3 regions of the Zooshikella sp. RANM57 genome follow, and region 2 is predicted to be linked to each of the others. Evidence: predicted binding sites of a transcription regulator. Region 2 holds the regulator's gene; each other region holds the start of a gene.

Region 1 (3,289 bases), on a different contig from region 2:
ATAGGTATGCTCAAGCTCGTTAACACGATCTATAGGACTCCTATATTAAGTTAAATACGAATTATACCTGTTATAGCTAAGCAAACATCTTAAAGGACTAAAACCTACCAACAGTAACATAGGCATAGAATTTTTAGGTACTCTGTTTGCTAAAAGGTATTTAATCATAACATGGAGGTTATGCTAATGGCTGTTAACACGTTAAAAAGCCGTATTTCTACATTCTCTATTGAAGATGCTGATATTTATGTTTCAAAAAATGGCTGTTCTTTTCGTCGCGGCGAAAAAAACATTAATTTTTCAAAACTACCCTCCTCTTTACCCTGTCAACCATTAAGTATTATCTACCTCAAACCTGAACAAACCCATTTGTTACCCAAAAATAAATCATTTGCAATTCACTGCCTTAAAGGGTCTATTAATATTCATGGCACAACAAAATGTCTCTCATTAACCGAAGGTGATTTTGTCACATGGGAATGCGCCTCAACTAAAGCAAGTGTTATTCAATCAACGCGACACTATCAGCACGTTATCGCTATTACAGATCTACAGAGTGCTCCCCAAATAACCCAGAAACTGGATGAGACCTTTAACCCTATTAATATTAATTCGTTTAATTATGCTCAACGACCTAATGGCATCATTCTGAAATCACTGTTAACCGGTACCTGTTACGAACAAACGACAGGCTATGAATACGTAGAAATGCCACCTAACCAGTTGATAACACCTCATGTCCATCCTAAATCAGATGCGATTGTCATTGTCACAAAAGGTCGCGGTCGTTTTATAGCTGGAAACGAAGCCGTTCAGGTTCAACCATGGACACATGGCATTATACCCCAAGGAAAACTGCATGGTGTTATTGCTGATGCTTGTGGAATGACATTTATTTCTGTTCAGCTTCCACCCATTGGTGAAGATGGGTACATTTTCTTTCCTGATTTTTCAATACCAACAGAAACTGTAGAACTTTAATAGTCTTAACAAAAAAAGGGGGGCTTTTATAAGTTCCCTCTCTCCCTCTTGATTCTCAATATAATTAGTTAAATGATTACTCAATATATGTCAGTGTAATTATCAACATTTAATTACCAACCTTTTTTTTCTTATTTACTCCTTAATTTACCCCTTTTTTATAAGCTTAAATCTACCTGGCATGTTATTCGCTAATTATTAATCGAAAATAGCAAAGCAAAGCCAACTATCACTACGGAATACAACATGAAAAAACTATTAAAAATTAGCGCACTGACTGCATCAATATTAACCATTAACTCAGCTTCCGCAGTACCTATTTTCTTTCCTACAACAGGCCATTACTATGAGTATATTAGCTCACCGTTAATTTGGACTGCTGCACGCACTGCAGCCCTCAGTATGAGTCACTTAGGTTTACCTGGCTATCTTGCCACTGTGACTTCTGTAGCTGAAAATACTTTTTTGACTGGGCTTGGAGCTACTACCGGTTGGTTAGGTGGATCTGATATGGCTGTTGAAGGTGATTGGCGTTGGATGGATGGCCCTGAGGCTGGCACCCAGTTTTGGTTGGGCGGCCCAACGTCAGCCTTTGCAAGCTGGGGACCTGGTGAGCCTAATAATCTTGGTGGAGAAGATTTTCTTGAACTGTCCAGCGGTACTTGGAATGATTTAGGCTCTGGCAGCCGGCTTGGTTATTTTGTTGAATATAGCGCGACTACACCGCTACCTGACCCCATTCCTGTACCTGCAACAATTGCTCTATTTGGACTTGGCTTATTAGGTTTATCTACACTGCGTAGCAAACGCTAAATAGTTTTCTCTCAGTAAGCTCTCAGTTTTAAAATTACCTGTTGTATTCCTTATGGTGTAATAAGTAACTGAGAGCCTACTTCCTATGTCTACTATCTAAAAGTTACAACGTTCACTGGTAACAATGGTCACTTGTACTCTCTCTTAAATACTTAGCCGCAACCCACCCTGTTATGTTTTGATAGCGGATTTTACACCACCTGGGACGCTGTTTGCGTAATGCATCCTGCTCGGCTTCAGAGAGTGTTGTGGTTTCCTCAAAGGTCAGACCACCCGTGCATTGAATATTGGGTAAACATTGCGCATTGGGGGGTATAGCCCCCAACTTATTTGATTGCCAGCCAGGCTGCTGACGTATGTTCAAAGTATCGTTTACTGCAACGCCATGTACTTTCCAAAAATCAGGTCCATCAGCTTCAGCCCAGGCATTCAATACACCACAAGACAAGCCTACAGTGATCAGTACTTTTTTTAACATCAACCCCTCATTTTCAATTTAATCACTATATTACATAACCTAAATAATGCCTTTTTATCAAGGTATCATTTAGACAAACCAAGAACTGAGTCAATAAGAGACTAGTTTACAACAGAACCAAATAGTCTGTACTTTAAAGCCTCACAGAATCAAGCTTGTATAAACTTAACCATTTCATAGTTGAAGCTCTTTCACAGACTCATGTAAGAAGATTACAGGAGGAATTGGACAATCAAGTATCACCGCTATCACACGCATCAATTGTACTTCTTTTAAGACAACGGACTGATCAAACATAACACAGTCACTGCATGTTTTAATCAACGTCTCTTTATCTTTTATTTTAAGTTGAGTACACCTTTGTAATGCTTTATGTAAACGACCAAAGGATAGTGTCGCAGGGAAATTTGCTTTAATCGACAATTGTTGCATTGCCGCTGCAAAACATGTCAATTGCTGTGACGTTGGCATGTGTGAAACCTGACATAATGCAGCAATAATAACTTGAACATCGTCAGCAACACTTGCGAAATCTAATGATTTTTTTAGACTGCCCGCGCGATAAGTCTCTGACCACTTATTATCATAGTGTTTAACCATGGCTAATAGTGCCCATTCAAATAAGCATAACTTACCGTCCGCTTTGCCTAATGCAAATAAACAGCCATTGAGTTGTGTGCGCTGCTTAAGTGACATTAACTTTAATACGGGTTTTGCTATTTCCAACAGAGATAGCAGATCTTGAGATGAATAATTAATCAAGTGTGAGGCCATCTGTTGAACTGCCACAGCAGTTGTATTATCCCCATAGGCTTGTGCAACCAATGCTAACTGTTTAATTTGCTCATCTTCATCATGCGAAAACAACAGAGCCATCATTACCAAGTGAACTTGTTGAGGATCATGAATTGCCATCGTCACAAGCTTAGGTAACGAATTCAATAATGCTCTCGCATAGGAGATGTGGTCATGTTTAATCTCCCCAACCTGCATGACAGCCTGTTGAGTATGTGGGTG
Region 2 (3,289 bases):
CTGGCATTTTCAAACCGTTCAGCAACAAGTTGCAATATTGCTAAATGCTCAGAAGTAGCTTCTTCTGGAACTATAAGTGCAAAAATTAAATCAACTGGGTGATTATCCATTGCGTCAAACTCGATGGGTTCACGAAGCTTTAGTAAAGCCGCCATGGGTTTTTCACAGTTGGTTAATCTGCAGTGGGGAAGTGCAATGCCATTGCCGAATCCAGTACTTCCCAGTCGTTCTCTGGTAATAAGACTATCAAAAAGTTCGCTAGCACCTATGCCTGGCCGGTAACCGGCCAGGATATCTGCAATTTGCTCTAACGTTCTTTTTTTACTGCCACCCTCGACATCACAAGCGGTGCACTCCGGGGCAAGAATCTGTTCGAGTTTCATTGCGTTTTTACAATCTCCAGCAATGGCCGGTTTAACGGGCTCCTGCGCCCTGTAAACGGTCAAGGTTTTTCTCTTTGTGTTTTAGAAGTTGACGATCTAACTTATCGACAAGCATGTCAATCGCTGCATACATGTCTTCAGATTCCGCTTCCGCGCGAATATCTGCACCTCTTATATGTAAAGTGGTCTCAGCTTTTTGTCGAAGTTTTTCAACACTTAAAGTAACTTGCACATTGGTAATGCTATCAAAGTGCCGCTCCAACCGCTCAAACTTGCTGATAACATATTGGCGCAGCGGATCGGTAATATCAACGTGGTGACCACTAATATTTATTTGCATGCATCGATCTCCTAAGTGATCCGATTTACAGTCTATCAGTAGAAACTGTGTACTACTACTGACTCCACAACATCCCTAATCAATTGAGTAGGGGTAATAGGGTTGTTTGTCACCCTATAACGCTTTCTTACACCAACCGTTTTCGCTCGTTAGAAGGCGGAATAGAAAGTGACTCTCGGTACTTAGCGATAGTTCGTCTTGCCACTTTTATTCCTTGTTCTTCTAGAAGCTTGGCTATTTTACTATCAGATAAAGGTTTTCGCGCATTTTCCGCCGCGATCAATTTTTTTATGATGGCTCGGATTGCTGTTGATGAGCATTCTCCACCCGATGAGGTACTGACATGACTGGAGAAAAAATACTTCAGTTCAAATATACCACGAGGGGTGTGCATATATTTTTGAGTTGTTACTCTTGATATTGTTGACTCATGCATGCCAACGGCTTCTGCAATATCATGGAGCACTAAAGGTTTCATGGCTTCTTCTCCGTACTCTAAAAAGCCCTTTTGGTGCTCAACAATACAGCTAGCAACTCGCATTAATGTTTCATTACGGCTCTGCAAACTTTTTATAAACCAGCGTGCTTCCTGGAGATGATTTTTAATATAGGTATTGTCAGAACTGCTGTCTGCACGTTTGACTAAAGATGCATAGCTTGCATTGATGCGAAGACGGGGGGTGGCATCGGTATTAAGTTCTACACTCCAGCGATCATTTCTTTTTTGAACAATGACATCTGGAACGATATATTCAGAGTTCTCATCTTGAATAACAGAGCCAGGCCGTGGATTTAAACTTTGTATCAACAGGATGGCTTGTTTCAACTGCTCTTCTTTCAACTTTGCTTTTCGCATAAGTTGATTGTAGTCGTGATTGCCTAATAAATGGAGATACTTTTGAGTGATTAGCTTCGCTTCTTCCACAAAAGGCGTATTTGCACTGAGTTGTGTCAACTGAGTTAAAAGGCACTCTTTTAAATCGCGAGCGGCAACGCCAACAGGGTCAAATTGTTTTAGTAAGCGGTGAACGGCAACGACTTCATCAAGCTCTATCTCAAGTTCTGGGTCAAAGCTTTCCAGAATGTCTTCCAGGGTACAGGTTAAATAGCCGCTTTCATCAACTGCATCAATAATTGCAATGGCAATCAGGCGGTCATTATCGCTGAGTGGGGTAAGGTTAAGCTGCCAGTGTAAGTGTGTCTGTATTGTTTCTGCAGTGCTGTTTCTAGCGGTATAGTCAAAATCTTCATCGGTGTTAGAAGATGAGCTTCCAGTCGTTGGCAGTATTGGGTCATAGACGTCATCCCAGGCGGTATCAACCGATAGCTCCGATGGAATTTGCTCCGCCCACTGATCCTCATAAAGAGATTCACCATCACTCTCTTGTTCTTGAGAAGTAGTGCTAGACGTAGCATCAATATTGCTGCCATCACCATTGGAACTTGAGGGAGCTTCTTGGTTGAACTCAGCGTGTTGTTCATCAGAGGAGTCAGCTGACTCATTATTCATATTTGAGTCTGAAGCGTCTTCAATAAGTTCAAGTAATGGGTTGGAGTCTAAGGCTTGCTGAATTTCTTGTTGCAAGTCAAGCGTAGACAACTGAAGTAGTTTAATGGCCTGTTGCAGCTGAGGCGTCATTGTCAGCTGTTGGCCCATTTTTAAAACTAAGGATGGCTTCATAATTAGTTGGTTTACCTACACTGCAACAAAGCAAATGCTGAAATTTATCTATTAATATGCCACTAAACAGTACCTGTCATTGTGGTGAATGAATGCTGCCACATTAGTAATTCAGTCAACAGTGAAAGAGAATAATGAGTGGCCGCATCTCATACATTAACACATTATATGCGCGACCAGGCTACTTGTCTTAGATTTTGAATTGGTGTCCAAGATAAACATCCTTGACTTTTTGGTTGGCCATTACATCACTCGCAGAACCTTGAGCGATTATCTGTCCTTCACTTACTATGTAGGCTAACTCGCAAATATCAAGTGTTTCTCGAACATTGTGATCGGTAATCAGTACACCAATGCCTCTTTCTTTTAAATGAGTTACTATCATTTTTATATCATTTACAGATATGGGGTCAACCCCAGCAAAAGGTTCATCTAATAGGATAAATGAAGGTTCTGTTGCCAGTGCACGAGCAATTTCAACCCGTCTGCGTTCTCCTCCAGATAAGCTCATGCCCAAACTATTTCTGAGGTGGGTTACATTGAACTCTTCAAGTAATTGGTTAAGTTTTTCTTCTCGCTGTTGACGATTTAAATCCTTACGGGTTTCTAAAATCCCCATAATATTTTCACTGACAGACAGTTTACGAAAAATAGACGCTTCTTGTGGTAAGTAACCAATTCCTGCACGTGCTCTACCATGCATTGGTAGATGTGTAATATCCTGTTCATCTATTTGTACTTGGCCATGATCAGACCTAACCAAGCCAACGATCATATAAAATGTAGTTGTTTTCCCTGCACCATTAGGACCAAGCAAACCAACGATTTGACCACTTTCAATATGAAGTGAGACTTCTTTTACAACTTGACGGCCTTTATAGCTTT
Region 3 (3,289 bases), on a different contig from region 2:
TCATACAGTCAGAAACGACCACAAATGGACAGGCTTTTAATGCCGATTTTACTAACTCAGTATGGGGTAGACTCACAGCAGGGTTGGTCGCCATAATCCAGATTGCTTTTATTTTGCCTGAAGCAATCGCATCAAATAATGCGACCGCTTTTAATCCAGGCTGTTTGACAAGCCGTTGAGTTTGCCAAAATTGACTGAGTAATTCATGATGTTGTGGGTTTTCAAACTCTAGATGAGCTGCTAACGTATTGGCCATACCACCGACTTCACGACCACCCATGGCGTTTGGTTGGCCCGTGAGTGAAAATGGTCCACAACCAGGTTTTCCTATTTTTCTGGTAGCTAAATGACAATTGATAATACTATTGACTTTATCTGTACCACAACTTGACTGATTTATGCCTTGTGAGTAAAGCGTAACAATATTATCTGTTTCTGCAAACCAATGATAAAATTGCGTGAGAATATCGGTGGGTACACCTAGCGTGCTTGCGAGTGATTCATGACAAGTGGTTTCAGCTTTTGCGGCATGCAAAGCGCTGTTAAAGCCTTCTGTATGGGCACTAATAAACTCACTATTTAGTTTATGTACTTTATCTAAATAGTGAAGTAATCCATTAAATAACAGCACATCAGTGCCTGGCTGAATAGCAAGGTGTAAATCGGCTAGTTGGGTAGTGACGGTACAACGCGGATCGATTAAAACAACTTTTAACGTGTTATTTTGTTGCTTTGCTGATGATATCCGTTGGTATAAGACGGGGTGGCACCAGGCAAGATTAGAACCCGTTATTATAATGAGTTCTGCTTTTTCTAAGTCTTCATAACAACCTGGCACCGTGTCACTGCCATAGGCTCGCTTATGACCGGCTACGCTAGATGACATACATAAACGTGAATTAGTATCAATGTTAGCGCTTCCAATAAAACCTTTCATTAATTTATTTGCAACATAATAATCTTCAGTGAGAAGTTGGCCTGACAGATAAAAACCAATTGCTTCAGGACCATATTTGTTGATAATTTGCTGAAAAGTGTCTGCTACGGTGGTTAATGCTGTGTCCCAATGGGTTACTTGTCCTTCAATCTGTGGATGAAGTAGACGCCCTTGATCAGTAACGGTTTCTCCTAATGCCATTCCTTTGGAGCAAAGGCGTCCAAAGTTAGCAGGGTGTTGTTTGTCTCCTCTTACAATCACTTTATTATTCTTTACTCGAGCTTCAACACCACATCCTACACCACAAAATGCACAGGTGGTTTTAATCCAATGATTATCCACAATATATATCCACTTAAATTAAAATATATCTTTCACTGCGTAAGATATTTAATATTTTCTAAGCAAGTAATAATCCAGGTTTAACTTATGAGTACTCTTTACCGCATATACATTCATGCCAAGAGGTTTTATCATTTCATGACCTTGTAGCTTTTCTTATATTGTTGGCTGAATTTTATGCTTAGTCTTAGCGCACAATGCACTACTTTGGTGATAAATGAATCGTTGGATAATGTTTATTCACTAAATGCTGATAAATAACATAATCAGGTATTCTGTGGGTTGTAATGAATCTAACTCATACTAAATATACTGGCATTAACTTTGCTCAACTACAACTAATAAGCGATACAGTGGCTGACACATTTAAAATAAGTCGCTCGATGTATTGAACTTTTTTGGCGAGCGGGTGAAGAAAATGAATATGCAAAAAATTGTAATTATTGGTAATGGCATGGTAGGGCATGAGTTTATTAGGCAAATGCTTGCTCAGCCAGATGCAAGTCAGTTTACTATGACAACGATTTCCAATGAACCAAGACTAGCCTACGACAGAGTGCAATTAAGCAGCTTTTTTTCTGGAACCTCGGTTAAAAAGCTTATGTTAACTGATGAAAATTATTATAAAGAAAACAACGTTGATTTTATTTTAAATGAAAAAGTTGTTGCGATAGATAGAAGTAAAAAACAAGTATATACAAACAGTGGTTTATGTAAAGAATATGATAAGCTTATATTGGCCACAGGCTCTTACCCCTTTGTTCCACCCATAAAGGGTAATGATCAACCTCATTGTTTAGTTTATCGAACCATAGAAGATTTAGAGCGTATTAAAGTTTCGGCTGAGTCGAGTAAAATTGGTGTGGTGATCGGTGGTGGTTTATTGGGCTTAGAAGCTGCGAATGCTTTGAAACAGTTGGGATTGAAAACGCATGTGGTGGAGTTTGCTCCACAATTAATGGCCATTCAGCTTGATGAAAATGGTGGTGCTTTACTGAAACGAAAAATAGAAGCACTCGGCGTGTCTATCCATACGGATAAAAGCACTAACGTCATCTCAACAGGAGAAAATGCGCGTTATCGAATGACGTTTACTGACGGTAGTCATTTAGAAACAGATATGATTGTTTTTTCTGCAGGTATTCGGCCTTTTGATGAGCTAGCGCGGCATTGTGCGCTTGAAGTAGGAGAGCGAGGCGGCATTGCTATTAATAACGTATGCCAAACCAGTGACCCCAATATTTACGCCATAGGTGAGTGTGCATTATGGAATAAAAAAATATTTGGTTTAGTGGCCCCAGGCTATCAAATGGCTAGAGTTGTGGTATCTCATATTACTGGAGGTAATGAGCAATTTTTAGGTGCTGATATGAGCACTAAGCTCAAACTATTAGGCGTAGAAGTGGGTAGTATTGGTGATGCACATGGATATACGACAGGTGCACAATGCTATAGTTTTTGTGATGAAACTGAGCAAGTGTATAAACGGTTGGTGGTTTCCAGCAGTGGGAAGAAACTATTGGGCGCTATCCTCGTGGGTGATACAGAAGATTATAGTAATTTGCTGCAGTTATATCTTAATGGCATTGATTTACCGCAATCTCCAGAACAGCTACTGATTCCTTCCCATGATGTAAGTTCTACTCCGGTATTAGGGGTGGATGCTTTACCTGAAAGTGCTCAATTATGTACTTGTTATAGTGTATCTAAAGGGGATATCCAACAAGCAGTGCTGCAGGGTTGCTGTGATATGGCAGCGATTAAATCAAGTACATCTGCCTCTACTGGTTGCGGTGGTTGCTCCGCGTTAGTCAAACAAGTGATGGATAGTGAATTAGCTAAACAGGGAATCACGGTTAATAATCACTTATGTGAGCATTTCAGTTATACCAGACAAGAATTAGTTGATATTATTCGTATTCAAAAAATTAAAACATTCAATTGTCTTCTCACCCAATATGGTAAAGGTCTAGGCTGTGATATATGTAAGCCAACCGTTGCCTCAATACT

The links. The regulator sigma-54, encoded in region 2, starts transcription at its own class of promoters, with help from an activator protein. The targets are predictions, from matches to a motif close to TGGCACNNNNNTTGCTNT.
Region 1: ACQ96U_RS05270 (PEP-CTERM sorting domain-containing protein) is a predicted target of sigma-54. The motif match lies at 1,159-1,176, and genes of this name have one in related genera.
Region 3: nirB (nitrite reductase large subunit NirB) is a predicted target of sigma-54. The motif match lies at 1,593-1,610, and genes of this name have one in related genera.

Annotation. Positions count from the first base shown of each region.
Region 1 is NZ_JBOIUB010000002.1:112,950-116,238, reverse strand. It holds gene ACQ96U_RS05275 (cupin domain-containing protein) at 187-981, shown strand; gene ACQ96U_RS05270 (PEP-CTERM sorting domain-containing protein) at 1,228-1,794, shown strand; gene ACQ96U_RS05265 (SH3 domain-containing protein) at 1,907-2,272, opposite strand; gene ACQ96U_RS05260 (M48 family metallopeptidase) at 2,447-3,289, opposite strand, start outside.
Region 2 is NZ_JBOIUB010000001.1:641,850-645,138, forward strand. It holds gene ptsN (PTS IIA-like nitrogen regulatory protein PtsN) at 1-446, opposite strand, end outside; gene hpf (ribosome hibernation-promoting factor, HPF/YfiA family) at 415-723, opposite strand; gene ACQ96U_RS02345 (RNA polymerase factor sigma-54) at 851-2,404, opposite strand; gene lptB (LPS export ABC transporter ATP-binding protein) at 2,595-3,289, opposite strand, start outside.
Region 3 is NZ_JBOIUB010000005.1:22,578-25,866, reverse strand. It holds gene ACQ96U_RS11950 (molybdopterin-dependent oxidoreductase) at 1-1,279, opposite strand, end outside; gene nirB (nitrite reductase large subunit NirB) at 1,698-3,289, shown strand, end outside.